3 regions of the Agromyces zhanjiangensis genome follow, and region 1 is predicted to be linked to each of the others. Evidence: predicted binding sites of a transcription regulator. Region 1 holds the regulator's gene; each other region holds the start of a gene.
The links. Region 1 encodes HspR, which represses chaperone genes until heat shock. Its sites were predicted from a motif close to AAGTTGAGTCNNNNNGACTCAACTT; they were not measured.
Positions count from the first base shown of each region.

Region 2: a site for HspR is predicted at 3,274-3,298, ahead of ABME02_RS01635 (ATP-dependent Clp protease ATP-binding subunit). Genes of this name have one in related genera too.
Region 3: a site for HspR is predicted at 3,856-3,880, ahead of ABME02_RS08605 (Hsp20/alpha crystallin family protein). Genes of this name have one in related genera too.

Region 1 covers NZ_JBEPKB010000003.1:71,039-77,082, reverse strand. The annotation lists gene ABME02_RS06605 (metalloregulator ArsR/SmtB family transcription factor) at 1-595, shown strand, start outside; gene ABME02_RS06600 (arsenate reductase ArsC) at 737-1,153, shown strand; gene ABME02_RS06595 (ion channel protein) at 1,301-2,623, opposite strand; gene ABME02_RS06590 (heat shock protein transcriptional repressor HspR) at 2,729-3,151, opposite strand; gene ABME02_RS06585 (DnaJ C-terminal domain-containing protein) at 3,151-4,149, opposite strand; gene ABME02_RS06580 (nucleotide exchange factor GrpE) at 4,247-4,882, opposite strand; gene dnaK (molecular chaperone DnaK) at 4,885-6,044, opposite strand, start outside.
Region 2 covers NZ_JBEPKB010000001.1:341,004-347,047, forward strand. The annotation lists gene ABME02_RS01630 (hypothetical protein) at 1-513, shown strand, start outside; gene ABME02_RS01635 (ATP-dependent Clp protease ATP-binding subunit) at 638-3,256, opposite strand; gene ABME02_RS01640 (hypothetical protein) at 3,901-4,641, shown strand; gene ABME02_RS01645 (FlgT C-terminal domain-containing protein) at 4,626-5,054, shown strand; gene ABME02_RS01650 (hypothetical protein) at 5,174-6,044, opposite strand, start outside.
Region 3 covers NZ_JBEPKB010000003.1:486,133-492,176, reverse strand. The annotation lists gene ABME02_RS08620 (TetR family transcriptional regulator) at 1-559, shown strand, start outside; gene ABME02_RS08615 (CBS domain-containing protein) at 816-1,232, shown strand; gene ABME02_RS08610 (prolipoprotein diacylglyceryl transferase) at 1,550-3,142, opposite strand; gene ABME02_RS08605 (Hsp20/alpha crystallin family protein) at 3,391-3,831, opposite strand; gene helR (RNA polymerase recycling motor ATPase HelR) at 4,019-6,044, opposite strand, start outside.

The DNA of each region.
Region 1 (6,044 bases):
GGCGATCACCCGCGTGGTCGACGACCTGGCGACGCGGTTCGCGGGAACGTTCGGCCGCGTAACCGTCGAGCGCTACGTCCGCGAGAGCCGCGACCTCCTCGCCGAGCGGAGCGGCGTCACGAGCCGGTTCACGTCCCGCGCGGCGGGGTTCGCGGCCGACCGGCTCGCCGCGCTCGCGGTGGACGCGCGCGCGGCCGGCGCGACGACGCCCGAGGTGCTCTTCGTGTGCGTGCAGAACGCCGGGCGCTCGCAGATGGCCGCGGCGATCCTGCAGCACCTCGCCGGCGACCGCGTGCACGTGCGCACGGCCGGATCCGAGCCGGCCGACGCCGTCTCGCCCGCCGTGGTGGGCGTGCTCGACGAGATCGGGGTGCCGGTCGCCGGCGCCTACCCGAAGCCGCTCACGGACGAGGTCGTCCGGGCCGCGGACGTCGTGATCACGATGGGCTGCGGCGATGCGTGCCCCGTCTACCCCGACACGCGCTACGAGGACTGGGAGCTCGACGATCCGGTAGGGCGACCCCTCGTCGAGGTGCGACGCATCCGCGACGACATCGACCGGCGGGTGCGCGAGCTCATCGCGAGCCTGGCCTGACGGCGGATGCCGCGGCGGCGCGACCGCCGGCGGCGATGATCTCGCGCGGGGCGACGCGGGCGACGCGGGCCCGCGGCATCCGCTCGACAATGCATAGATCCCGATCTATGCTTTGATCGTTCCGAGCGAAACGAGGTCCCGATGTCCGACACGCCCACCGTCCTGTTCGTCTGCGTCCACAACGCCGGCCGCTCGCAGATGGCCGCGGGCTACCTGCGCGAACTCGGCGGCGACCGCGTCGAGGTGCTCTCGGCCGGATCCGCCCCGAAGGACCAGATCAACCCGGTCGCCGTGCAGGCGATGGCCGAGGAGGGCATCGACATCGCCGGCAACACGCCGAAGGTGCTCACGACCGAGGCCGTCCGCGAATCCGACGTCGTCATCACGATGGGCTGCGGCGACGCGTGCCCGATCTTCCCCGGCAAGCGCTACGAGGACTGGGAGCTCGACGACCCGGCCGGCCAGGGCATCGAGGCCGTCCGCCCCATCCGCGACGAGATCCGCCGTCGCGTCGAGGAACTCCTCGGCGAGATCCTCCCCGACGCGGCGCGCGCATGAGCACGGGCGAGGGCCAGCTCGCCCTCGACGACCCGCAGTCGGTCCTGCACCGCCGGCCGCGTGCGCGACGAGACCCGCGCCCGGGTGGAGCGGCTGCTCGGGGAGATCGCCCCCGTACCCGCCGGTCCCGAAGCGCGCGCCTGATCCTCAGGCCGTCGGCGGCCGCTCGGGATCCGACGCCGCCCCGGCCACGGGCTGCGCGGCCGACGGCACCGGCGTCGGCACGATCCGGAATTCGGGCGCCCGCGACACCAGCAGCCACGCGGGCAGGATGATCACGCAGAGCCACGGCAGGAGGGCCAGGTCGCCCGCGACGGCCGCGGCGACGAACAGGGCGAGCCATCCGTCCTTGGCCATCACCAGCAGGATCCCGATGAGCGCGCTGGCCACGCAGAGCGCGATCGGCAGCGACGGGATGAGCGCGTGCGCGAGCATCCCGAGCGCCGCGCCGATGAACGCGGCGGGGAAGATGCGACCGCCGCGGAACGCGGCGCTCGCCGCCACGAGCAGCGCGACGAGCTTCACCGCGACGATGACGACGAGCTGGCCAGCATCGTAGGCGTCCGGGTCCTCGAAGAGCTCCCCCATCTGGTCGAGGCCCTTGAACAGCGTGATCGGGCCGCCGACGAGCCCGAGCAGCCCGAGGACGAGACCGCCCGCGGTCGCGATGAGGAGCGGCTGCCGCAGCGCATGGAACGCCCGGTGGACGAACGGGAACGCGAACGCGCCGACGAGCCCGATCGCGACGCCCGCGATGGCGATGACGATGCCGGCCAGCAGGAGCAGCGGTGTCGTCGGCTCCGTCGGCAGCGTGAACTGCAGCGGCGGCGCCCCGAGCACGTGCATGGTGCCTGCGGCGGCCGCCGCGGAGGCGAGCGGGAGGAACAGCTTGTCCCACAGCGCGCCGCCGCCGCGGACCGCCGCGAGCGTGCCCGTGAAGAGCAGTGCGGCGGCGACCGGCGAGCCGAACAGGGCGCCGATCGTCCCGGCCGCGGCCATGAGCATGCCGAGCTTCGCGCCGACGCGGGGCATGAGTCGGCCGAGCAGCGCGACCGTCAGCGCGACGTTGATCGCGATGATCGGGTTCTCGGGGCCGAGGCTCACGCCGCCTGCGAGCGCGAGCCCCGTGACGATGACGAGACCCGGCAGGGTGCGGAGCTTCAACGGCTCCGAGACGAGCTCGGTCGTCGCCGAGTCGAGTCCGCCGTGGCCGGGCAGGAACTGGAGGCCGAGTCCCACCGCGAAGCCGGTCGCCGTGAGGACGACGACGATCCACCAGCCGTCGGGGTCGACGCCGAGCGACTCGGGCAGCGCCGTCCACAGCACCTGCTGCAGTCCGCCGGCCGCGACCTCGAGCGCGCGGAGGACCAGCGCGCAGAGCACGCCGATGACGATCGCGGGAACGAGCAGCAGGAGGAGCTGCGCCGGGGTGGGTGCCGGCATCTGCACGTCGCCCGTGTCATCCGTCATCGTCGCCCCCCGGTCGCCGTCGCGCACCGGCCCGCCGGAGCGCTAGGCACAGCCTCGCACACGCGCCGTGCCGCGGGCGAGAGCGGGTGCGGATGCCTCGTGGCCTCAGCCGCGCTCGAGCGGTCGCCACACGACGACCGCGTTCTCGCGGCGAACCCGCGTTCCCGTGCGCAGCGTGACGACCTCGCCCTCGGAACCGGCCGCGAACACGCGGCGCCCGGGGCGGTTCAGCATCTCGTCGGCCAGGGCTCGCTCGAGCTCGCGCACGCGACCGCGGAGCTCATTGACCTCGTTCTCGAGGCCGAGCACGCGGCGGATGCCCTCGAGGCTCACGCCCTCGCTCGAGAGCTGCTGGATCTCGCGCAGTTGCGCGACGTCGCGCATCGAGTAGCGGCGCGACTTGCCGGCGGTCCGCTTCGGCGAGACCAACCCCATGCGGTCGTACTGGCGGAGCGTCTGGGGGTGCATGCCCGCCAGCTCGGCCGCGACCGAGATGACGAACAGCGGGCTCTCGCCGTCGACCTGCATCAGGCGCTCCGGGCCTTGGCGAGGAGGTCCTCGCGGGGGTCCTCGTGAGGCAGCTGCTCCGCGAACTCGCGCAGCTTCTCCTCCGCATCCTTCGACAGGTGCGCCGGCACCGCGACCTGGACGATCGCGAGCAGGTCGCCCGTGCCCTTCCTCGTCTCGACGCCGCGGCCCTTGACCCGCAGCACGCGCCCGCTCGGAGTGCCGGGCGCGACTCGCAGCTTGACCGGGTCGCCGCCGAGGGTCGGGACCTGGATGGTCGCGCCGAGCGCGGCCTCGGCGAAGGTCACCGGCACCGTCACGCGGAGGTTCAGCCCGTCGCGCTCGAACACCGGGTGCTTGCGCACCTTCACGGTGAGCACGATGTCGCCGGCCTCGCCGCCGTCGGGCGACGGATGGCCCTTGCCGCGCAGCCGGATCTTCTGGCCGTCGGCGACGCCCGCCGGCACGTTGACGCTGATCTCGCGACCCTCGGCGGTCTGCAGGGTGATGCGGTCGCCCTTGGTCGCGGTGATGAAGTCGAGCGTGGTCGACGCCGTCACGTCGCGGCCCTTCGTCGGGCCGCCGTAGCCGCGGTAGCCGCCGGTCGGCTGGCCGAACCGGCCGCCGCCGAAGAGCCCGCCGAGCAGGTCGTCGTAGTCGCCGCCTCCGCCGCCCTGGCGGAAGGTGTAGCGCTGGCCGCCGCCCTGCTGGCCGAACATGCCGCCGAAGACGTCCTCGAAGCCGCCCGCGCCGGCGCCGCCCGGGGCCGTGAATCGCGCGCCGCCGCCCATGGCGCGGACCGCGTCGTACTCCTTGCGCTCCTCGGGATCCGAGAGCACCGAGTTCGCCTCGCTGATCTCCTTGAACTTCGCCTCGGCCGCGGCATCCCCCGGGTTCTGGTCGGGGTGGTACTTGCGCGCGAGCTTGCGGTACGCCTTCTTGATGTCGGCGTCGCTCGCGTCCTTCGAGACGCCGAGGGTGGCGTAGAAGTCCTTGTCGAACCAATCCTGGCTGGCCATCGGCGCCTCCTTCCTGCTGAATCTAGTGGGAACCGTGGAGGGCCGGCCCGCGGCATCCGCCGGTTGGAACGGATGCCGCGAACCGGCCCGGATGCCGCTATGCGGGCGTCTTGACGACGACCTTCGCGGCACGCAGCAGCGTGCCGCCGAGCAGGTACCCGGTCTCGACGACGTCGGCCACCGTGTCGACCTCGACCTCGTCGGAGTGCTGCTGGAAGATCGCCTCGTGGCGCTGCGGGTCGAACGGCTCGCCGACCTCGCCGAACTTCGCGAGGCCCAGCTTCTCGACCGACGACCGCAGCTTCGCCGCGATCGTCGCGAACGGGGTGTCGCCCTCGAGGTCGCCGTGCTTCTCGGCCCGATCGAGGTCGTCGAGCACTGGCAGCAGCACAGCCACCGTGGCGCCGACCGCGCGCTCGCGCTCGACCTCGCGGTTCGCCTCGGTGCGCTTGCGGTAGTTGGCGTACTCCGCGGTGACGCGCTTCAGGTCGGCGAGGTGCTCGGCCGACGGGTCCTCGACCTCGGCCTGCGCCGCGTTGAGGATGTCGTCGACGGTCAGGGTCTCCTCCTCGTCCGCAGCGGATGCCTCGGCACCCGTCTCGGCGCCCTCCGGGGCGGGCACGCCGCCCACCCCTTCGGCATCCTCGGGACGGCGAACCTCTCCCGTCTCCGTGTCGATCCGCCGCTTGTCGCGGATGACCGGCTCGTCCTGGTTCTGGTTCTCGTCCGTCATGGTTACTTCTTCTCGTCCTCGTCGTCGATGACCTCGGCGTCGACGACGTCCTCGTCGGAGGACTCGGCGCCCTCGGCGCCCGACGCCGTCGCGTCCTCGCCGGGGTTCGCGCCGGCCGCGGCATCCGCCTGCTGGCCCTGCGCGTAGATCGCCTCGCCGAGCTTGCCCTGCGACTGCGAGAGCTTCTCGAACGCCGACTTCACCGCGTCGTCGTCGTCACCCGCGAGGGCCGACTTCAGCGCGTCGACGTCGCCCTGGACCTCCGACTTGACGTCGGCGGGGAGCTTGTCGTCGTTCTCCTTGATGAGCTTCTCGACCGAGTACGCGAGCTGCTCGGCCTGGTTGCGCGTCTCGGCGGACTCGCGGCGCTTCTTGTCCTCGGCCGCGTGCTCCTCGGCGTCGCGCACCATGCGCTCGACGTCCTCCTTGGGCAGCGCCGAGCCGCCCGAGATCGTCATCGACTGCTCCTTGCCAGTGCCCTTGTCCTTCGCGGACACGTGCACGATGCCGTTCGCGTCGATGTCGAAGGTGACCTCGATCTGCGGGATGCCGCGGGGGGCCGGCGCGATGCCGGTCAGCTCGAACGTGCCGAGCGGCTTGTTGTCGCGGGTGAACTCGCGCTCGCCCTGGAACACTTGGATCGCGACCGACGGCTGGTTGTCGTCGGCGGTCGTGAAGGTCTCGCTGCGCTTGGTCGGGATGGCCGTGTTGCGCTCGATGAGCTTGGTCATGATGCCACCCTTGGTCTCGATGCCGAGGCTCAGGGGGGTGACGTCGATGAGCAGCACGTCCTTGCGCTCGCCCTTGAGGACGCCGGCCTGAAGGGCGGCGCCCACGGCGACGACCTCGTCGGGGTTCACGCCCTTGTTGGGCTCCTTGCCGGTCTCCTTCTTGACGAGCTCGGAGACCGCGGGCATGCGGGTCGAACCGCCGACGAGCACGACGTGCGCGATGTCGGAGAGCTTGATGCCGGCCTCGCGGATGACGTCCTCGAACGGCTTCTTGGTGCGGTCGAGCAGGTCGCTCGTCATGTTCTCGAACTGGGCGCGCGTGAGCGTCTCGTCGAGGTTGGCCGGGCCGGACTCGGTGAGCGAGAGGTAGGGCAGCTGGATGCTCGTGCTCATGCTCGAGCTGAGCTCCTTCTTGGCCTGCTCCGCCGCCT
Region 2 (6,044 bases), on a different contig from region 1:
CGCGCCCTGTGGTCCGGCTTCCTTGCCGGGCTGCTGCTCTGGTACATGATGGTCGCCGTCGTCGGCCTCGAGCGATTCGAGGCATCGCAGACCGATTGGAGCATCGTGGCACCCGTCGTAGCGAGCGTCGCCGTGCTCTCGATGATGTTCGAATTGTTCCCAGTCCGTAGAACCTCGGGGCACTGGTCGTTCGTGAAAGATCCGCGAACATACCAGCCCTTCAAGTACCTCGCACCGCCGGGCGAAGGTGCGGCTCCGGCATCGAGCGCACTGCTTCTGCTCGGCGTTCTCGCCGCCCAGGTCGCCTTGCTCGTATTCGCCTCCGTCATTCCGCCGGGAGCGGACATCCTCGTGATGGTCCTCGTGCTGGTGCTCCCGTTCGCTGCACTCAACGTGGCGATTTGGGCGGGCGACAAAGGCCTGTCCGGCGCGAGAGCCGCGGTCGCATGGTCGCTCGTGATCGTGAGCATCGCACTGTCGGTACTCTTCGTCGTATTGCAGGTCACCCGCTGACCCCGCCCCGGTGCAACCCGCTACCGGGGCGCGCGACGACCCGGCCCTCGAGTGAGGAGCCGGGCCGTCGTGATTGTGGTCTCGATCAGCGCCGCCGCGGCGGTCCTACTCGACCACCGGTGGCTTAAGCCGCGGCCAGGTCGACCGTCGCGTTCGGCACGGATGCCACGACGAACTCGCCGTCCGCGGCATCCACCCGCACCGCCTCGCCGTCGCCGAGGGCGCCGGTGACGAAGAGGTCGGCGATGCGGTCGTCGATCTCGCGCTGGATCAGGCGCCGCAGCGGACGGGCACCGTACTCGGGCTCGTAGCCGCGCTCCGCGAGGAGCGCCACCGCGGCATCCGTCACCTCGAAGGCGATCTCGCGCGCGGCCAGCCGCGACGAGGTCGCACCCAGCATCAGGCGCACGATCTCAGCGATCTCGGCCGACGAGAGCTTCTGGAACAGCACGATCTCGTCGATGCGGTTCAGGAACTCCGGCCGCATGGCCTCGCGCACCTTGCCCATCACGCGCTGGCGCACGTCGTCCATCGACGAGAAGCCGTTGGCCGCAGCATCCGCCGACGCCACGAAGCCGAGCGCACCCGACCGCGACGCGAGGAACTCCGAACCGAGGTTCGAGGTCATGATGACCACCGTGTTGCGGAAGTCGACCGTGCGACCCTGGCCGTCGGTCAGGCGTCCGTCGTCGAGCACCTGCAGCAGCAGGTTGAACACGTCGGGGTGCGCCTTCTCGATCTCGTCGAACAGCACGATCGAGTACGGGTTGCGCCGCACGCGCTCGGTCAGCTGCCCGGCCTCGTCGTAGCCGACGTAGCCGGGAGGGGCGCCGACGAGACGCGACACCGTGTGCCGCTCGCCGAACTCGCTCATGTCGAAGCGGATGATCGCACCCTCGTCGTCGAACAGCGACGACGCCAGCGCACGCGCCAGCTCGGTCTTGCCGACGCCGGTCGGTCCGAGGAACAGGAACGAGCCCACCGGCCGCTTCGCGTCGCCCATGCCGGTGCGGTTGCGCCGCACCGAGCGGGCGACGGCGGTGACCGCGTCGTCCTGCCCGATGACCCGGGCGTGCAGTTCGCCCTCGAGGTTCGCGAGGCGCTCGCGCTCGCCCTCGGTGACCCGGTTGACCGGGATGCCGGTGGCCCGCGAGATCACGGCGGCGATCTGCGCCTCGTCGATGACGGTCGAGTCGGCTGCGGCGCCATCCGCCGAAGACGCAGCCGATGCCACGGCACGGCCCTGCGCCGCAGCCTTTTCGGTCGCCTCGTCGAGCCGCTCCTGCACCTTCTCGATCTCGTCGCGGATGCGCGACGCCTCCTCGTAGTGCTCGGCGCGGACGGCCGCGTTCTTGTCCGCCTCCAGGTCGGCGAGGCGCTCGATGAGGGCGGAGACATCCACCTTCACGCCCAGCTTCAGGCGCAGGCGCGCGCCGGCCTGGTCGATGAGGTCGATGGCCTTGTCGGGCAGCACGCGGTCGGTGAGGTACCGCGCGGAGAGCTCGACGGCGGCGCGCAGCGCCTCGTCGGTGTAGGTGACGCCGTGGTGCTCCTCGTACGCGGGGCGCAGGCCCTGCATGATGAGCACGGCGTCCTCGATCGAGGGCTCGCCGACCTTCACCGGCTGGAACCGGCGCTCGAGCGCGGGGTCCTTCTCGATGGTGCGGTACTCCTTGAGCGTGGTCGCGCCCACGAGGTGCAGCTCGCCGCGGGCGAGGCGGGGCTTCAGGATGTTCCCCGCGTCCATGCCCTCACCGGCACCGCCGGCGCCGACGACGGAGTGCACCTCGTCGACGAAGACGATCAGCTCGCCCTTGTGCTCGGCGATCTCCTCCATCGTCTTGGTGAGGCGCTCCTCGAAGTCGCCGCGGTAGCGGGTGCCGGCGAGCATGGCGGGCAGGTCGAGCGCGACGACGCGCTTGCCGAGCAGCTGCTCGGGCACGTTCTCCTCGACGATCGCGCGGGCGAGGCCCTCGACGATCGCGGTCTTGCCGACGCCGGCCTCGCCGATCAGCACGGGGTTGTTCTTCATGCGGCGGCTGAGGATCTCGATGGTCTGCTCGATCTCGTCGGTGCGCCCGATCACGGGGTCGAGCTCGCCGTTCGCGGCGCGCTCGGTGAGGTCGAGGCCGAACTTGTCGAGCATGGGCGTGGCGGATGCCGCGGCATCCGTCTGCTCGCCCATGCCGCCCATCTCGGGGCCGGCTGTCGGGTCGGATGCCACGTGCTCCCCCAGGCCGGCCGCAAGCGCCTCGGCGGTGACGCCGGCGCGCGCGAGCACCTGCCCGGCGGGGGCGTCCTGCCCGAGCACGAGCGCGAAGAAGAGGTGCTCGGGGTCGATGTACGTCGACCCGCTCGAGCGTGCGACCTGGTACGCGTGGAACAGCGCGCGGCTGGCCGACGGGGTGATGGTCGCCGCGTTCGCGTCGGCGGTGTCGGATGCCGCGGGCAGCCGCGCCTCGGTCGCCGTGATGATGCGCTCGGGGCTCGCGCCCACGCGGGTGATCGCCTGCGCGACGGACTCGTCCTCGACGATGACGCGCAGGATGTGCAGCGCGTCGAGCTCGGTCTGTCCGCGCTCGAGCGCGAAGCGTCCGGCACGCTGCAGGATGCTCTGGGTGCGCGAGGTCAGGAACCGGCTGAGGTCGATCGACCGCGCCTGCCTGGCCTGCTCACCCGCGAGGTAGCGGCTCAGGAACTCGTCGAACGAGCTCGAGCCGGCCTCGTTGAAGTCGTCTGGCACCTAGGTCCTCCTGGGGGAACTTGAGTTGGGTACGCTCAAGTTCAACACGCGCGGCTCGACGGTATTCCCGCCAGATCTGAGCAACGGGAGGAATGTGAGCACGACCGGGCTCGCCTCCGAATCCCGACTCACTTCTTCCCGCCGTCCCCACGGCTCGGTATCCAACGCTCGCCGCCCGCGTTGCTGCCGACCACTGCACCGCATCGCGAGACGCGCGTGCACCGACGCCGAGGTTACGGAAGACGTCCCGAAGCGCACTGGCCACGCTGCGCCCTTCGCCGACTTGGCACCGCGCGAAAGACACATGTCAGCGCACTGCTCGCGTGGACGGCTCGAACCAGCGCAGCCTTCGACCCCTCAAATCGTGTATCGGAGGTTCAACTCGGGGGTGTGCCGGAACAACATTGCGCAACAGGGCCGGATAGCGCCCGGGGGATGACTCACTGGGACAGCCGGCCCGCGGCCAAACCGATGTACGAGGTGAGCGCCTGGATGATCATCGCTGAACCAAACGACAACGGACCAGAAACACGTGGCACAGGCCTGCAGCCCAGTCGTGGACCCACGATGACCCTGCGGCGGATATCCACGATGCCAAAGCGTGCCGCCACCGGATAGGGGATGAATCTGTATAGCGTTAGAGGGTGACGCACCAGCAAGCGCCCGACGATGGACAGGGCCGTCGTCGAACGTGGATCTGGTGGCCAGCATCCTTCGTAGCGTTTGCCTTGGGGCTCCTCGCCGGACACCGTGACGCCGTCGAAGGCCACCTCGAAGGCATCTACTGGACAGCAGTCTGGTCCCTTGGCGTCTTCTATGCTGTCGCAGCGATTGTGTTTGCGGTTCGCTACGTCCATCGCCTTTGGCAGCGTTGGACGATCCTCCGCGAGAAGGCGCGCGATCACGACAGGATCGCTGCGAACCTTGACCGCTGGAAGGTCGCTGCGGCGAGAGCCACGGCGCGCGCTGATGATGCTGAGCGCCGTATCGCAACTTGGAATCGTGACACCCTAGAGGAGGGACGGCGCCGCCTGCTCGCCGAACTCCGCGCGCATTCGAGTGAGACGGTGTTCACCAAGATGGACTGTGGCGAAGATGGCCACGCGGTACTGATAGGGGCTCAATGGAACGGCGACATCCCGCCAATCGACGCCCGTTACGTTCTGCGTAGCGCCATCTTGAAGGACATCAAGGCAGTGCTTGAGCTCCAGGCAATCAGGGCTGATCGCATTGTCGTCTTTCGCGTTGAGTCGGTGAAGTCCTCGGCGTACCGTTCTAGCCTGATCTCTCAAGCGCACGGGGAGCGAGCGTTTCCGAGCGACCTCGAGATCGTGCCGCGCGAGGAATCAGACCTTGGGAAGGAACCACTATGGCCAGAGAACTAAGAGCAAAGATCGCACGGGTACTGAGCGATCGGAGCGTAGCAATAAACGCTGGCGAGCACGATGGCGTCGAAGATGGTAACGCAGTAATTGTTTGGCGCGTCGTTGAGGTGCGAGACCCGGACACGGACGAGCTCCTAGGCAATGTGCGACTGGAGAATCTGCGACTTGAGGTCAACGAGGTGCACGAACACTTTTCGCTTGCGCGAGTCCGTTACACGGGCTTCGATCCCCTCCAGAGTATGTTTGCACCCAGCAAGTTGATCGTCAGTAGTGAGCGAGCGCTCGACCTCGAGAAAGTTCAACTCAATGCAGGTGACGAGGTCACGGTTCTGATTCAACCCAGCTTACTTGGCGCCATGAGTGAAGCAGATGATATGGACTCTGAGACCGAAGCGGATTCGGACAGCGAATAGCACTTCATCCAGCCGCCGCCATGATCTAATCGCGGTCACATCATCTATTCAGCGGGCGCGAGGCCAGCTGCAGACGCCACACGCCACACGCCACACGCCACACGCCACACGTGAGGATCTCAACTTCCCAACCCATCGAGCCACGACAGTCGCACCTGCTGAAACGATGTGTCCCGAATCTCCTCCACGCGAGCCACGGTATCGGAGGACCACCCGCCCGTTGTCGCGAATGCGACAGCGTCAGCACCCAGGAGAACCGCAGCTTCAAAGCGCTTGATCACAGACCGTTGACGCTTCCTACCGCTTCCGAGAGAGCCGTTCGACTTCGATTCAACGACGATCAGTTCATCGTCGATCAGCGCGATGAGATCGATCTCAAACCGGGTCGAGCCTGTCTCCATTGAAGCAAATTCCAGCTCTTCAACATCAAAGTAGCGTCGGGCTGCCCGCGCCTTGAATTCGCGCGCCACGAGGGCACTCACATCTCCATTTGCGCACAGTAGCTCGCCAAGGGCGGGGTGCAAATCGTAGAACCATACTGGCTCATCTGCAGGCGATCTCCATCGGGCCGCAGTCAGCTGATTACGCGCTTCACACCGCGCACAATTCACGACCTGTCCAAGCTCATCAATTGACACGAACGAAGGTGTGTGACAATCGGGGCAATCAAGGACAATCCCTCGTCGCATGAGACGACCCACGAGAAGCTGATCTAGAATGGACCGAACCTCTGCCCTTCCTGCGCCAACGGCGAATTCTGCGAAGGCATCGAAGGTCAGCATTCGCACTCCATGGAGCACGACACCGTCCTCTTTGGGGAAGTCTGAGCGCGAACTCCCACCAGGTTGAGCCGCGTACTGGAGGCCTGCGCGAAGCGGGCCTGCCAATAGCCCAGTCATCGCATCGCGTCCTCCGAGTCGCTGGGCGACGAGCGCTGAGTTCTGACCTGGTCGTGATAGCCGGGGGACCATTCCCCCGTCGCGAGCACGC
Region 3 (6,044 bases), 420 kb from region 1:
CGCGCGGGCGACCGTCGCCGTCGCGCAGGAACGCGGCACGCACGCCGTCACCCTGCGCGCGGTCGCAGAACGGCTCGGGCGTTCGACCGCGTTCATCACGCACTTCGTGCCGAGCCGCGCCGAGCTCATGGCGAACGCGCTCGAACTCGCCCGTGGCCGCTGGGACGACGAACGTCGCGACGAACTCGGCGGCCTGCTCGGCGTCGAGCGGCTCGCCGCCCTCACGCGCTGGATGTGCACCTCCTCCCCCGAGGAGTCGGTGTTCCGCAGCCTCTGGATCGAGGTCATCGCCGACGTGCGCGCCGGCCACGACCGCGCGTACCACCTGCTGCGGTCGGTGACGGATGCCACGTACGCCTCGTTCCTCGAGAGCGCCCGTGCCGCCGATCGCGCCGAGGCCGCGCGCATCGCCGACATCCTCTACCTCTACTGCCGCGGCTACGAGGTGAAGTCCGTCGAGGACCCGGAGGGCTGGCCCGACGAGCGGGTGCAGCACTCGCTCGAGCTGCTGCTGCGCGTGCTCGTCTTCGATCGGGCGGATGCTGCGGCATCCGCCTGACGCGCGGTTCACGCTGCGCCGGGGCCGCGGCGGCGCGCCGCTCCGCGCGAGTCCCGCGCAACGGCGGCGCTGGTCGCCATTCGACGGGACTCGCGGGCGGCGGGGCTCCGGCGACGGGACTCGCGGGGCCCCGGCCATGGTGGGCGCGAGCGACCCGATCGTCAACCCCCGTGCCGCGGCGGGAATCGCCGCGTAGCCTGCCCGGACGATCGCGACCGACGATCGTGGGACCGACGATCGTGGAAGGGACGAAGACATGACCGTGGCACGCGACATCATGAGCCCGGACCCGACCTGCGTGAACGAGGACCAGAACCTCGTCGAAGCCGCTCGGATCATGCGCGACCTCGACGTGGGGTCGATGCCGATCTGCGGCAACGACTCGAAGCTGATGGGCATGCTCACGGACCGCGACATCGTCGTGAAGTGCCTCGCCGAAGGCGCGGATCCCGGCAGCATGACCGCGGGAACCCTCGCCGAGGGCAAGCCCGTGACGATCGGCGCCGATGACGACATACGCGAAGCGCCGCGGATGATGCAGCACCACCAGATCCGCCGGCTGCCCGTCATCGACGGGCACGACCTGGTCGGCATCATCGCGCAGGCCGACATCGCCCGCACGCTGCCCGACCTCACGACCGGGCGCACGGTCGAGGAGATCTCGGTGCCGTGAACTCGCCCGGACCCGAACCAAGGAGGCGCGACATGAGCGATTCGACCGACCCCGACGGCACGCCGCGCGGGCACGTCGTCCGCGCGGCCCGTGGTCGATGTCGACGGCGCCCGGCGCGGCGGCTCCGGCGCGCAGGGCGCTCCTCCGTGGCGTCCGGCGGCGGGTGGGACCAGCCGTGCTCTGCTTGGCGCAGCCCCGAAGGGAAGGCCGCCTGAAACCCGGTGCTCCCGCTCTTGTCTCACGGCTCGGCCGGACGCGGAGCACACACTACTCGCGCGCGGGCGGGCACCGCACGGGGCGAAGGTCCCGGAGCTCCCTCAGTCCACGCCGAGCGCTCGGCGCGCGTGCCGGTACTTCTCGGCGAGGCGCTGCTGCTTGGCGAACTCGAGCCGGCGCAGCCGCCACGGCGCGGTGTTGTCGTCGATGTCGGCGAGCTTGACGCGAAGCGCGACCGGATGCCGCCGGATGCGCGCGTAGTACTCGTCGGGCGAGACCTCGGGCCGGCGGGTCAGGAGCTCGACGACGCCCACGATCTCGAGCAGCACCCCCGCCTCGAACAGTTCGCGCGAGGTGAGCGGCGTGTCCTCGAGCACGTCGTGCAGCCAGGCGGCCGCCGCCGCGATCGGGTCGGTCACGGGGTCGAATCGCTCGGCGATGCGGCCCGGATGGTCGATGTACGGCGTACCGCTCTTGTCGAGCTGCCCGCGGTGCGCGGCGAACGCGATGCCCTTCGCGAGCGCGACCTGCGCCACCGCGTCGAGCGTGGAGAGCGGTGCGGTCCGTCGGGCCGCGGCCGGCGCGGGTGCCGGTTCGGGTTCCGGAGCCCGGAGCGGCCCGGGATCCGCCTCCGCGGATTCGATGGACTCGACTGGCTCCGCGGATTCGACGGACTCGGACACGTACCGCGGTGCCGGCGCGATCGGAGGGATCGGCGGAGCCTCGATCGGGTCGAACACCCCCACGACGGATGCCTCGGCGGAGTCGCTCGACTCCGGATCCGGTGGAGCGCCCGGAGCAACCGGCTCGAAGGTCGACCGACGCGGCCCCGGCTCCTGCGGTTCGGAGGTCTCGTCCGCGGGAGCGGTCGACTCGTCCGCCCAGGCGAGCGCCGAATCGGCCGCGCCGTCGTCGGTCACGTCATCCGCCCTCGCATCGGGTGCGGCGCTCGACTCGTCGCCCTCGGCCGCCGGCACCGGGTCGTCGACCGGTGCCTCCTCGTCGCTCGGCGCGGGCACGAGGGCCGCGTCGTCGTCGTTCGGCTCGTCGGCCGTCGACGCGTCATCCGCCGTCGCGTCGTCGGTCGCGCCATCCGTCGTCGCCTCATCCGCCGTCGACGCCGCCACCGCCTCGGCCGCGGCCACCGGCACGATCGCCATCGGACGCGTCGCCTCGAGCGATGCCTGCTTCGCCGCGGCGACCTCGGCGATCGGGTCGCGACCGTCGAGCGGCCGGACGAAGATGAGCGCGCCCTCGAGTTCGCGCAACTCGTGCTCGCCGATCTCGAGCATCGAGCGCGAGCCGGACTTGCGGCGCTGCTCGAACGAGAGCTCGTCGACCTCGATGAAGTGCGAGCCGTCGCGCGAGCTGAAATACCGGCGGCTCGAGCCGTCGGTGATCGCGACGATGACGGCCTCGTAGTCGCCGCTCGGCTGCAGCGAGCTCAGGAAGTACCGGCGCCGGTCGGGGTCCTGGTGGTCGGCGGGATCGAACGTGATGGCCGCGGCTCGGCGACGCGGCCGACGCCCCGGATGCGCGCTCGCGCGCATGGCCCAGCGATCGCGCTCGACCGCGGCGCCCTCGTCGGCGGCCCGGTCCGCGCGCGATCGGCGGCCGCCGGCCCGAGCGTCGTCGGCGTCGTCCCGGGGCTCGCCGAAGTCGGGCATGGGCTCGTCATCGGCGGGGGCTCTCAACGGGATGCTCCGAGGGGATCGGGGGCGTCGTCTCGGCGGAACTGCTGGGCGTCGCGGGGTCGGGATTCGGTGGCGGTCGGGTGGCGCGGGCTCGCGCGTACGCCGATCGTACGGCTTCGACCGATTCTCCGCTGCCCCCTTGCGCGCGGTTCGGCGAACTCGTGCGCGCACCGCAGCGGGGCGGACGCCGCAGCATCCGCCCCGCCTGCCCGCCGGCCCGCCCGGCGAAGCTCGCCGGCCGCGCCGCGTCAGCTCCCGCTGGAGGTGACCTCGGGCGTCACGACGTCGTCCGCCGCGGAGCGCACCTCGACCTTGCGCGGCTTGGCGCGCTCGGAGACCGGGATGATGACGCTCAGTACGCCGTTGTCGTAGTGGGCGCTGATGCCGGTGGTGTCGATGCCCTCGCCGAGGGTGAGCTGACGCAGGAACGATCCGCTCGGCCGCTCGTGCACGAGCCACCGGACGTTCTCGTCGTTGCGCAGCGTGCGCTCGGCGCGGATGGTCATCAGCTGGCCGTCGACGTCGATGTCGATCGAGCCGGGGTCGACCCCGGGCAGGTCGGCGGACAGGACGTAGTGGTCGCCGTCGCGGTGCAGGTCGATCGGCATCATGCGCGGCCCTCGGCTCGAGTCGATCATGCTCGCCGCGAGACGGTCGAGGTCGCGGAACGGGTCCCAGCTCATTGCCATGAGCGTCTCCTCTCAAGAGATCCAGAGTTGAGTCACCTTGGCTCAACTTGATCCGAGATTAGCACTCCGGCATGGAGAGTGCTAAGACTTTGGACCCGTCGTTCGCCGAGGGCGATCATCCGGTCGGGTGCGCCGCGTTCGCAGGATGAGCCGGGTCATGGATGCCGCGGCACGAGCATGAGGCGGCTCATCCTGCATTCGCACCGCCTCGGCTCGAGAGAGCGACGGCATCCCCGTCGGTCAGGATGACGAGCCGCTGCGTCGCACGCGTCATCGCGACGTACCGGTCGACCGCGCCCTCGATCCCGTCGCCGAACCGCTCGGGCTCGACGAGCACGACGAGGTCGAACTCGAGCCCCTTCGCGAGCTCGGGCGTCAGCGAGCGCACCCGCGACGGCGCGTCCGCGGACACGGGCCTCGCGGTCGCGGCCACCGCGCCGGCCTCACCGATGACGGCGGCGATCCCGTCGGCGTTCGCGGCGAGCCATCCGTCGACGATCGACCCGAGCTCCGAGACCCGGGCGCGGGTCACCGGCACGCCGGTGCTGCGCACCGAGGTCGGCACGTTCGCGTCGGGGATCGCCGAGCGGATCACGGGCTCCGCCTCCGCCATGACCTCGGTCGGCGTGCGGTAGTTGATCGTCAGCGGCGCGACGTCGACGTCGCGGAAGCCGAGACGCCCGAGCCGCTCCTCCCACGACTCGGTGAACCCGTGCCGCGCCTGCGCGCGATCGCCCACGATCGTGAGGCTGCGCGACGGGCAGCGGCGCAGGAGCATCGTCCACTCGGCATCCGTCAGCTCCTGGGCCTCGTCGACGATGACATGGGCGAACGGGCCGGCGAGCTCGTCACGGTCGAGGGCGGGCAATTCGGCCTCGTCCACGAGCGAGACCGCGGCGTCGTCACCCCGCAGCATCGACATGAGCCCGAGCTCGCTGTCGTCGGCGCCGATCAGGTAGTCGACCACGTCGTCCATGCGCTGACGGCGACGGGCGAGCGCCGCCTCGCGCGCACGCCGGCGGGCGGATGCCTCGGGGTCGCCGATCCGCAGCCGGGCGGCGTCGAGGAACGGCAGGTCGGCCGTCGTCCACGCGCGCGCGTCGGCACGCTGCAGCGCGTCGACCTCGTCGGACGCGAGCCACGGGGCGCACCACCGGAGGTAGGCGGGAACCGACCACAGGTCGGCGACGACGCCCGCCGGGTCGAGCACGGGCCAGGCCCGACGGAACGCGGTCCGCAGCTCGGCGCTGCGGGCGAGCCAGGTGCGGACCTGCGCCGACGGGGCGTCCCGCTCGTCGACCTGCTCGACGAGGCGGTCGAGCAGGTCGCCCCACACCTCGTCGCGCGCCTCGTTGTGCGTGCTGCCCGGAGCGGCGGCATCGAACGCGAGTGCCCAGTCGCCCGCGGCGACGCGGATGTCGCACCACGGCGTCTCGACCAGCAGCTCCTCGCTCGGCGGCTCCTCGTAGTACCGGACCGCGCGCTCGACGGCGTCGACGAGCCGAGTCGAGGACTTCAACCGAAGGGAGACCGGGTCGGTCTCGACGGCGGCGGAGGCGCCATCCGGAACCAGGTCGCGGAGCGTGCAGGTCTGCACACCCTCCTCGCCGAGGCTCGGCAGCACGTCGGCGACATAGGCGAGGTACGGCTCGTGCGGACCCACGACGAGCAGCCCGCCGCGATGACCGCGGAGCCTCGGGTCCTCATAGAGGAGGTAGGCGGCGCGATGCAGCGCGACGACGGTCTTGCCCGTCCCCGGACCGCCGTCGACGACGAGCGCGCCGGCCGAGCCGGCGCGGATGATCGCGTCCTGGTCGGACTGGATGGTGCTCAGCACGTCGCGCATGCGCGGCGACCGGCTGCTGCCGAGGCTCGCGATGAACGCCGACTGGTCGTCGAGGGCGACGGCGGCAGCTCCGGCTCCGGCGTCGGCGTCGGCGTCGGCGTCGGCGTCGAATACGCCGGGCGTGAAGACCTCGTCCCAGTAGTCGGTGACGCGGCCCCGCGTCCAGCGGTAGCGGCGTCGGCTCGCCACCCCCATCGGGTCGGCGTGGGTCGCCGCGAAGTACGGCTCGGCGGCGGGCGCGCGCCAGTCGACCAGGAGGCGCCGACCGTCGCGGTCGGTGAGCCCGAGCCGTCCGATGTACACGGGCTCGGCGGACCGCGCCGCGCGCTCGGCACCGCCGGCACCGGCCGCGCCCGCCGTCGCGGGC